DNA from 3 places in the Micromonospora sp. B9E7 genome. Region 2 is predicted to be linked to each of the others. Evidence: riboswitches for the same ligand, from Rfam matches in the RefSeq annotation. Region 2 holds a riboswitch; each other region holds the start of a gene.
The links. Region 2 has a riboswitch for S-adenosylmethionine ahead of ABGB10_RS22880 (ABC transporter substrate-binding protein). Riboswitches for the same ligand answer to the same signal wherever they lie in the genome.
Positions count from the first base shown of each region.

Region 1: linked by a shared signal. The riboswitch ahead of ABGB10_RS18785 (aminotransferase class V-fold PLP-dependent enzyme) and the one ahead of ABGB10_RS22880 (ABC transporter substrate-binding protein) in region 2 are both predicted to bind S-adenosylmethionine.
Region 3: linked by a shared signal. The riboswitch ahead of thrC (threonine synthase) and the one ahead of ABGB10_RS22880 (ABC transporter substrate-binding protein) in region 2 are both predicted to bind S-adenosylmethionine.

Region 1 is NZ_JBDPLX010000010.1:213,354-216,621, reverse strand. Features, by position in the region: gene ABGB10_RS18790 (PrsW family intramembrane metalloprotease) at 1-985, opposite strand, end outside; SAM riboswitch class IV at 1,009-1,129, shown strand; gene ABGB10_RS18785 (aminotransferase class V-fold PLP-dependent enzyme) at 1,200-2,450, shown strand; gene ABGB10_RS18780 (FUSC family protein) at 2,533-3,268, opposite strand, start outside.
Region 2 is NZ_JBDPLX010000015.1:112,209-115,476, forward strand. Features, by position in the region: gene ABGB10_RS22875 (amino acid transporter) at 1-938, shown strand, start outside; SAM riboswitch class IV at 1,025-1,136, shown strand; gene ABGB10_RS22880 (ABC transporter substrate-binding protein) at 1,415-2,281, shown strand; gene ABGB10_RS22885 (amino acid ABC transporter permease) at 2,324-3,097, shown strand; gene ABGB10_RS22890 (amino acid ABC transporter ATP-binding protein) at 3,094-3,268, shown strand, end outside.
Region 3 is NZ_JBDPLX010000010.1:191,354-194,621, reverse strand. Features, by position in the region: gene ABGB10_RS18705 (GNAT family N-acetyltransferase) at 1-169, opposite strand, end outside; gene thrC (threonine synthase) at 423-1,709, opposite strand; SAM riboswitch class I at 1,720-1,855, opposite strand; gene ABGB10_RS18695 (DMT family transporter) at 1,924-2,892, opposite strand; gene ABGB10_RS18690 (helix-turn-helix transcriptional regulator) at 2,984-3,268, shown strand, end outside.

The DNA.
Region 1 (3,268 bases), on a different contig from region 2:
CGCGCTCGGTGAGCCGCCCCTCCCAGGCGCGCAGCCACACCGCCAACCCCACCGTGCCGAAGAAGACCGGCACCATCAGGCCCAGGAAGCCGTACAGCATGATCACCGCCTCGCCGGTGGCCTGGGTCAGCGTGGGCAGCAGGTTCCACGTGCCGTGCAACATCATCGCCAGCAGCAGGCCGGCGATCGGGGCGAGCACCCGGACCCGCCGGTCGGCCGTCCGCGCCGCGATGCCCAACCCCACACCGGTCATCGAGGTGAAAAGCGGATGGGCGAACCCGAACAGCAGGATCCGCAGGATGAAGATCGCGATGACCTGCTGGATGCCGGTCGCTGGGCCGTACCGGTCGACTCCGGACGCGTAGCCCAACCCGCCCAGGTAGAGGATGTTCTCCACCATGGCGAAGCCGACCGCGGACAGCCCGCAGTAGACCAGGCCGTCGGTGATCCCGGACCACTCGCGACGGCGGAACACCAGCAGCAGGATCGGGCCGAGCGCCTTGGTCGACTCCTCGATGAACGGTGCCACCAGCACTCCGGTCAGCGCGGACGGCAGACCCCAGTCGGCGAAGCGGCCGGCGGCGAAGTCGTTCACGGTGAGCGAGGCGGCGGTGGAGACGAACGCGCCCCAGGCGAAGCAGAAGATCAAGTATTTCAGCGGCTCGGGTTCGTACCGGTCCAGCCAGAGGAAGCAGGCGACCAGTACCGGCACCGGCAGGACGGCGGCGGCCACCCCGATCAGCAGGGCCTGCACACCGAGCGACTGGCCGAGCGTGAAGACCATGAACACCGCGCAGGCGGCGATGAGCAGCACCACCCCGGCCAGCGCCAGGAACCGCCGCCAGCCCAGTCGGCGCCGCGGCATCCGGGGCGCCTCGCCGACGGACGGGGCTGGGGGTGCGGGCGGCGACGGCAGGGGTGAACCGGGCGGGGTGTCGGCCATGCGGTCAGCGTAGCCATCCGCCGCCGGCTGGTCCGGTCGCATCGGTAGCAGTTATGCTGCCGGCAGGTCACGAGTGCCAGCGCGAAGCCCCGGCTTGCTGGCCGGCAACCCTCGTCGAGTTCGCGGTGGGGTGCCCCGGGTGATGACCGGGCCCAGCCCGATCGGTGTGCTGGGCAAGCGCGGACCCCGTCCCGACAGTGCACCCGGGGTCCCTGACCCCGGAGGTTCCGGCGTGCCCGTCACCCTGCTCCCCTCGCTGCCCACCCGCTTCGACGCCGCGCCCGAGCCGGCCTCGTCGGGGCCGCTCGACGTCCTCGGCGTACCGGGCGAGATCAACCTGGACTACGCGGCCAGCGCGCCGTGCGCGCGGGCCGCCGCCGACGCGGTGGCCGAGCTGCTGCCGTGGTACGCGAGCGTGCACCGTGGGGCGGGAGCCCTGTCCCGACGCTGCACCCTGGCCTACGAGCAGGCCCGGCAGACGGTCGGTGACTTCTTCGGTGCCCGCGCCGACGATCACGTGATCTTCACCCGCAACACGACCGACGCGCTGAACCTGCTGGCGCGGGCCCTGCCGGCCGGTACGACTGTGGTCACCTTCGCCAGTGAGCACCACGCCAACCTGCTGCCCTGGCCACGCGGCTCGGTGCGGTTGCCGGTGCCCACCGACCCGGACGCGGCGGTACGCGACCTCGCCGCGGCCCTCACCGAACTGCGCCGGGGCAGCAACCCGGCGCTGCCGGTGCTGGTCGCGGTGACCGGTGCCAGCAACGTGACCGGGGAGCGGTGGCCGGTCGCCGAGCTGGCCCGGGTGGCGCACCGGCATGGCGCCCGGATCGTGCTGGACGCCGCGCAACTCGCCCCGCACGCCCCGGTCGATCTGCTCGCGCTCGACGTCGACTACCTGGCCGTGTCCGGCCACAAGCTGTACGCGCCGTTCGGTGCGGGTGTGCTGGTCGGCACGGCGGACTGGCTGGACGCCGCACCGCCGTACCTGGCCGGGGGCGGCGCCACCAGCCACGTCGGACCGGCCACCCACGACGTGAACTGGGCGACCGGCCCTGCGCGGCACGAGGGCGGCACCCCGAACCTGCTCGGCGCGGTGGCGCTGGCGGCCGTGTGCGCGGCGCTCGGCGACGCCGACCGGGCCGCGCTGGCCGCCCACGAGCAGGCGCTGCTGACTCGACTGCGGACCGGCATCGCCGCTCTGCCGCACGTCGTGGAGCTGCGCACCTTCGGCCCGGACGCGCCCCGCGTCGGGATCGTCTCGTTCGTGGTCGCCGGCCGGGAATCCGGCGACGTGGCCGCGCGGCTGGCCGCCGAGCACCACATCGGCGTACGCGACGGGCTGTTCTGCGCCCACCCGCTGGCCCGGCGTCTGCTCGGCGAGGCGGCGGGGCGTACCGGTCGGCGGGACCTGCCGCCCACCGCGCTGCGTGCCAGCATCGGGCTGGGCAGCACGGCGGCCCAGGTGGACCGGCTGCTCGCGGCGCTCGCCGAACTGGGCTGAGGGCTCGCGCGGCCCGACGCGTCGCGATGTTAGGAAGGGCCCCCTCCTATACATGAGGCGTTAAGGAAGGGCCCTTCCTTGCTCAGCCGACGGGTGGGGCGGTGGGCGGTTTCGGCGTCTCGTCGGGTGTGGCCGGCTCACCGACCGGCCGCTCCTGCTCCCCGAAGGCGGAGCGGATCCACCGGTTCGCCTCCTCCTGCTCGATCCCGGAGGCCACCAGCAGGTCGCTCGCGGTGGTCCGGATCTGGGCGACCACCACGCTGCCGGAGAAGCCGACGCCGGCCCCGTACGCCCGGCCGGCTTCGCTGACCGCCCGCAGGGAGCGCTCCCGGGCCTTCTCCGGCTCCTCCCCAGCGGCGAACTCGTGCTTGAGCAGCCGGACCGACTCGGCGAGGTGACCGATCGCGTCCGGCATCGGATCGGGCACCGGCTCGTCGTCCTCGATGAGGGTCACCGACCGGCGGATCAGCGTGCCGCTGTTACGCATCGCCCGGTCGATCGGGTCGGCCGCCTCCGCGTAGTGGATCAGTTCACTGCGGCGGTGCCAGCGGGCCGGGGAGAGGGTGGCCGTCTCCTTCGCACCCTCGATCGCCTCGGTCAACGTGGCCAGTTCCTCCTTGTTGTCGCGCAGCCGGTCCAGCGCCCGCTGGATGCCGGCGCGGTCCCGACTGCGTAACCCGTCGGCGGTGACGTCGAGTTGGGTGGCGAGCAGGTCCAGCGCCGGCCGGGCGGCCCGGTTGATCACCCGCAGCGGGTTCAGCGGAAGCAACACCGCCGTGACCAGCAGCGCGATCCCACCGCCGAGGAACGCGTCGACG
Region 2 (3,268 bases):
ACGACCTGTCCACCATCGGGATCCTCTGGTTCGCGGGGGCATCGGCGATGGCCGGGCTGCTCAACCTCGTACCCCGCTACCTGCCCCGCTACGGCATGGCACCGACCTGGGCGCGGGCGGTCCGGCCGCTGGTGCTGGTGTTCACCGCGGTGGCGTTCCTGATCACGGTCGTCTTCGAGGCCAGCGTGGACGCGCAGGGTGGCGCGTACGCCACCGGGGTTCTGGTGTTGATCACGTCGGCGGCGACCGCGGTGACGCTCGCGGCGGTGCGGCGCCGGCAGCGCGGCCGCGTCGTCGCGTTCGGAACCATCGCGGTGATCTTCGTCTACACCACCCTGGCGAACGTGGTGGAACGCCCCGACGGGGTCAAGATCGCGACGTGTTTCATCGGCGGGATCATCCTGGTGTCGGTGCTGTCCCGGTTGTCCCGGGCCTACGAGCTGCGCGTCGACCACGTCGAGCTGGACCCGGTCGCGGCCCGGATGGTCGACGAACGCGCCGGACGGCGGATCCGCCTCGTCGCGCACGAGCCCGACCGCCGGGACGAGGCGGAGTACCGCGCCAAGCTGGCGCAGACCATGGCGGACAACGACTTCCCCGACGACAGCGACGTCATCTTCGTCGAGGTCCAGGTCACCGACCCGTCCGACTTCGAGACCGAGCTGCTGGTCCGCGGCAGCGTGGTCGACGGCCGCTTCCCGGTACTCAGCCTGGCCAGTTCGTCGGTGCCCAGCGCGCTCGCCGCCCTGCTGCTGGAGATCCGCGACCGCAGCAGTCGGCGCCCACACATCTACTTCGAGTGGAGCGAGGGCAGCCCCGGCCGCAACATCCTGCGCTACCTGGCGTTCGGGCAGGGCGCCATCGCCTCGGTGACCCGGGAGATCCTGCGCCGCCACGAGCCCGACCCGCACCGTCGACCGCACGTGCACGCCGGCTGACCTGCGAGCGGGCAGCTCGTCGCGCACGGTGAGCGTGGTCATAACGACTGGACGATCCACCCGTGCCTGCTGCTAGCCTCGGCGCAGGTCATGAGTGCCAGCGCGAAGCCCCGGCTCGCTGGCCGGCAACCCTCCTCCGCGGTGGGGTGCCCCGGGTGAAGACCAGGCACCGACGGGACGTCGGTGCAAGCGTGGCCTGGCACCCAGGTCAGCACAGACCCGGGAGAACCATGCGCATCCTCAGCACCACCCCACCGACAGACGTCGCGGATGTCCGCGCCGGTTGGCCCTCGCCGGCACTGACCCGGCGACGGCACGTGGACATGATGCGAATGTGCAGCGCCGCGTGTCGTCGCGGCACCACGCACTAGCGCAGCGCTCCTCCCGAACCCTCTCCCTCTCCGGTACGCCCATCGGGCGCGCCGTCGGCGACGCACACCCGTGCGTGCCGGGACACGACCTTTTCGGAGACACCCGTGCGACTTCTTCCTGCCCTGACCCGTGCCACCGCCCTGGGCGCGGCCACCATCCTGGCCGCCACCGCGCTCACCGCCTGCGGCGACGACAGCTCCTCCGACGCCACCGCCAACCCGTACGGCCTGGCGCAGCCGGGGGTGCTGCGGGCCGGCACGCTGACCGACGCCCCGCCGAACGTGTACCTCAAGGACGGCAAGTTCACCGGCTTCGACAACGACCTGCTGACCGCCGTGGCCGGCAAGCTCGGCCTCAAGGTCGAGTTCGTCGGCACCGACTTCTCCGCGCTGCTCTCCCAGGTCAACAACCACAAGTTCGACGTCGGCAGCTCCTCGATCACGATCACCGAGGCACGGAAGAAGACCGTCGACTTCGGCAACGGCTACGACTTCGGCTACTTCGGCCTGGACGTCCCGGCCGGCTCCCCGATCACCGGCTTCGACCAGCTCGCCGGCAAGCGGGTCGTGGTGGTGCAGGGCACCGTGCAGGACGACTACGCCACCGGCAAGCAGCTCGACCCGGTGCGGGTGCCGGACTACAACGGCGCGATCAACCAGCTCAAGGCCGGCACCGCCGACGCGTGGATCGCCCCGGCCGAGATCGGCGAGAAGTCGGCCGCCGACAGCAACGGCAAGATCACCGTGGCGGCCAAGCAGCTCAGCCCGGCGCCGACCGCGTACGCCGTCGCCAAGGGCGGCGACAAGCTGCGCGAGGCGCTGAACAAGGGCCTCGACGAGGTCATCGCGGACGGCACCTGGAGCCGGTTGCAGGCCCAGTACTACCCGGGCCGGCCGGTCCCGGCGGACTTCAAGCCGGGCAGCGGCACGGTGCCGGTGTCGGCGGCGCCGTCCGCGTCGTCCGCCTCCTGAGTACCCGGTGACGAGCGAGCAGGACGGTAGGAGAGGCGACCGATGGATCCGTTGAGCACCCTGTGGGAGACGTTCTTCGACTGGGACGCGATGGGCGAGGCGCTGCCCGAGATGTTGACCGTCGGGTTGCCGAACACGCTGATCCTGGCGGTCTCCGCCGCCCTGCTCGGCTCGGTGCTGGGGCTGCTGCTGGCCGTCGCCGGGATCTCCCGCAGCCGGTGGTTGCGCTGGCCGGCACGGGTCTACACCGACGTGTTCCGGGGGCTGCCGGCCGCGGCGACGATCCTGTTGATCGGCGTCGGGCTGGCCCCGCTGGGCATGCAGGTATGGGGACCGGACCCCTACCCGTTGGGGATCCTGGCGCTGTCGCTGATCGCCGCCGCGTACATCGGGGAGATCTTCCGCTCCGGCATCCAGTCGGTGGAGGCCGCCCAGTTGGAGGGCGCACGTGCGCTCGGCTTCTCCTGGAGCGACGCGATGCGGCTGGTGATCATTCCGCAGGGCATCCGGCGGGTCCTGCCGGCCTGGGTCAACCAGCTCATCGCGCTGATCAAGGACTCCAGCCTGGTCTACTTCCTCGGCCTGGTGGCCAGCCAGCGGGAGCTGTTCCGGATCGGGCAGGACTACGCGGCCACCACCGGCAACGAGTCCGCGCTGCTCCTGGCCGGACTCTTCTACCTGGCGCTGACCGTTCCGCTGACGCACGTCGTGAACTGGATCGACAGGCGGCTGCGCCACGGCCGGCCAGCCACCGCACCGGACGACGAGGACGACGAACTGCCGTTGCCCGCCACGATCCAGGGAGACCGTCGATGACCACCACCACCGCCACCTCGGTCAGCCTCGACGTACGCGACGTGCACCTCGCCTTCGGGCCGAACCGGGTGCTGCGCGGCGTCGACCTCACGGTGCCGCGGGGCGCGACGGCCTGCGTGATCGGCCCGTCCGGGTCCGGCAAGTCCACCCTCCTGCGCACCATCAACCGGC
Region 3 (3,268 bases), on a different contig from region 2:
AGAGCGACCGGGTGCCGGGCATCGGGGTGTGGAACAGCGCGTCGAAGCGGCGCCGGCAGAAGGGCGGGAAGTCCGACAGATCGGCGTCGTTGGTCGCCGCCCCGATCCGGTACGCCTCGTCGACCGACGTCCGGTCGGCGCCGTCGAACGGCGCGATCGTGATGCTCATGCCGCTGAGGGTGCACCCCGGAAAAGCGATCAGGCCAGCGAATTACTCGCTGGCCTGATCGAACGTGGTCGGGAGGGACACTCGCACAACGCCTCCGGCGTTGGGTCGCAAGAACTTCAAAAGTCTTCGGCGAAATGCCCTCCCGCACGGAGCATCTTGCGCCGTCCGGTTCCTGCCGTCAAGTCCGTAGCGGCGGGTTTTCCACACTCACAGCGAAAACCCAGTTACCCGCTGATCGACTCGACCCCCGGGGTCAGCCGAGGAGGCCGGCGTCGCGGGCGGCGCGCAGCGAGGGCTTGATGTGGTGGGTCGGACCCACCTGACCGGCCACCGCATCGATGGTCTTCAGGCCCTCGCCGGTGTTGAACACGACGGTCTCGGCGGTCGGGTCGAGCCGGCCGGACTCGACAAGCTTGCGCAGCACCGCCACTGTCACCCCACCCGCGGTCTCGGCGAAGACCCCTGTGGTGCGGGCCAGGTCGCGGATGCCCGCACGGATCTCGTCGTCGTCGACGTACTCCATCCAGCCGCCGGTGCGGCGGACCGCCTCCAGGGCGTACAGGCCGGCCGCCGGGTCGCCGATGTTGAGCGACTTGGCGATCCCGGTCGGCTTGACCGGGATGATCGTGTCGGTCTCGGCGTGCAGCGCGGTGGCGATCGGGTTGCAGCCGGCGGACTGCGCACCGAAGACCTTCCAGCCGCCGGCCGGCGCCTCGACCAGGCCGATCTCCACCAGCTCGGAGAACGCCTTGTCAATCTTGGTGAGCAGCTCGCCACTGGCCATCGGGATGACCACCTGGGCCGGGATCCGCCAGCCGAGTTGCTCGGCCACCTCGTAGCCGAGGGTCTTGGAGCCCTCCGCGTAGTACGGCCGGACGTTCACGTTGACGAAAGCGGTGTCCTCGAATTCGTCGGTCTCCACCAGCTCGCCGCAGAGCCGGTTGACATCGTCGTACGAGCCGTCGATGGCGACCAGCTCACCGCCGTAGACGGCGGTGGTGATGACCTTGCCCTGCTCCAGGTCGCTGGGGATGAAGACCACCGAGGGCACCCCGGCGCGGGCGGCGTGGGCGGCCACCGAGTTGGCCAGGTTACCGGTCGACGCGCAGGCGAACCGGGTGAAGCCGAGCGCCCTGGCTGCGGTGAGCGCCACCGAGACGACCCGGTCCTTGAACGAGTGGGTGGGGTTGGCGCTGTCGTCCTTGACCCAGAGCGGCGCGGTGATGCCCAGCTCGGCGGCGAGGTGCGGGGCCGCCACCAGCGGGGTCAGCCCCGGGTCGAGGGTGACCCGGGTGGCCGGGTCCTGACCGGCGGGGAGCAGTGCCGCGTACCGCCAGATGTTCTTCGGCCCGGCCTCGATCTGCTCCCGGGTGACCGTCGCCAGGGCGGCCGTGTCGTAGTCGACCTCCAGCGGGCCGAAACACTCGTAACAGGCGTGCTGCGCGGCGAGCGGGTAGCGCGCCGAACAGGCACGGCAGACCAGGGCGCGGGCGGGGCTGGCGGAGGTGTCGATGCCGGAGGCGGCGAGCGTCGACGTCATGTCGAGAGTCCTCTCATCTTTCCCCGCATCGCACGGTGCGGCGGGGACGGAATTGGCACCTGCCCCGCGGGTCGCTCAGCGGTGAGCGCGCGGGGTGGTTGCCGGGGCGTCGTCGGGCCGTATCCCTCAGCCCCTCTGGATGAGGTATGCAGTTGTGCCGCCGAGTCTAGGACAACGCTGTCCGCCCTAGCTACCGCCGATCCCAGCCAGTGGGTCAGCGGGCGCTCACCGCCGCGTGGTCGGTCACCGCGATCGGGTCGGTGACCGCGGTCGCGCGGGGCAGCGACGAGGCCCTGGTCCGGGGGCGGTTGGCCAGGTTCGCGGCGACCAGCGCGGCGATGGTGACGGCGGCGCCGACCAGTTCGACGGGCTCCGGGCGGTAGCCGCGGGCGATCTGCACCGCGAACGTGGTCACCGGGACCAGGTTCATGAACAGCGCGGCGTTGGCGGCCCCGAGTCGCTGCACTCCGGTGTTCCAGGCCAGGACCGCGATGACAGCTCCCACGATCACGGCGTACGTCAACTGTGGGGTGACCGCCACGAGGTCGGCGGCGGCCGGCGCGTGCTGCCAGCCGACGGCGTCCGCGCCGATGCTCGCGGCCAGCATGGCGGCCGTGCCGGCGAGCGCGGTCAGCGTGGTGAAGCGCAGTGGCGACCACGCACCGAATCGGCTGGCGCCGTGCGTGTAGATGCCCCAACCGAGCACCGCGCCGATCATCATCAGACCGCCGAGACCGAACTGACCGAGTCCGGCCAGGCTTCCGCGCGTGATCACCAGGCCGACGCCGAGGAGCGCCACGAGGGAGAGGCCCAGCAGGAGCGGCTTCGGGCGTACGCCGTCACGGACCCAACGGACCAGCTGGGTGATCACCGGGGTGGTGGCCACGAAGAGCGCCACCTGCTGCGGAGCGGCGTGTTCGAGCGCCAGGTTGGTGAGCACGTTGAAGCCGGCGAAGCCGACCACACCGAGCACCATCACCTCGACCGCTCGGGCACCGGGCCGCAGCGCGTCGGCACCCTCGCGGAGCAGGAGGATGGCGACCAGGACGACGGCGGCGAGCAGGTAGCGGGCGGTGGTCAGGTTGAGTGGGTCGACCCGGGTCAGCGCGCTGGCCAGGACCGGGAACATCACGCCCCAACCGAGCACGGCGAGCAGCGGGTAGGCGGCGGCGCGGGATCGCATCGTCAGCTCCAATGTTCGAGTATCGTCGAACCAACGACACCGACCCTAGGAGCTTGTTCGACCTTTGTCGAACAACGGTTACACTGGTCACATGGAGCCGCACGAACCCGACCTGACCGCCGTACCGGTCACCGCCGTGCTGGCCGCACTCGCCGACGACGTGCGGCTACAGATCGTCCGGGCGCTCGCCGAGGGCGGCGAGGCCGCCTGCGGAAGCTTCGACTTCGGCGTCTCCAAGGCGACTCGCAGCCACCACCTGAAGGTGCTGCGCGAAGCCGGCCTGACCCGCACCCGCGCCGCCGGCACCAGCCGCCTGGTGCGGCTCCGCCGCGACGAGCTGAACCGGCTCTACCCCGGCCTCCTGGACGCGGTCCTC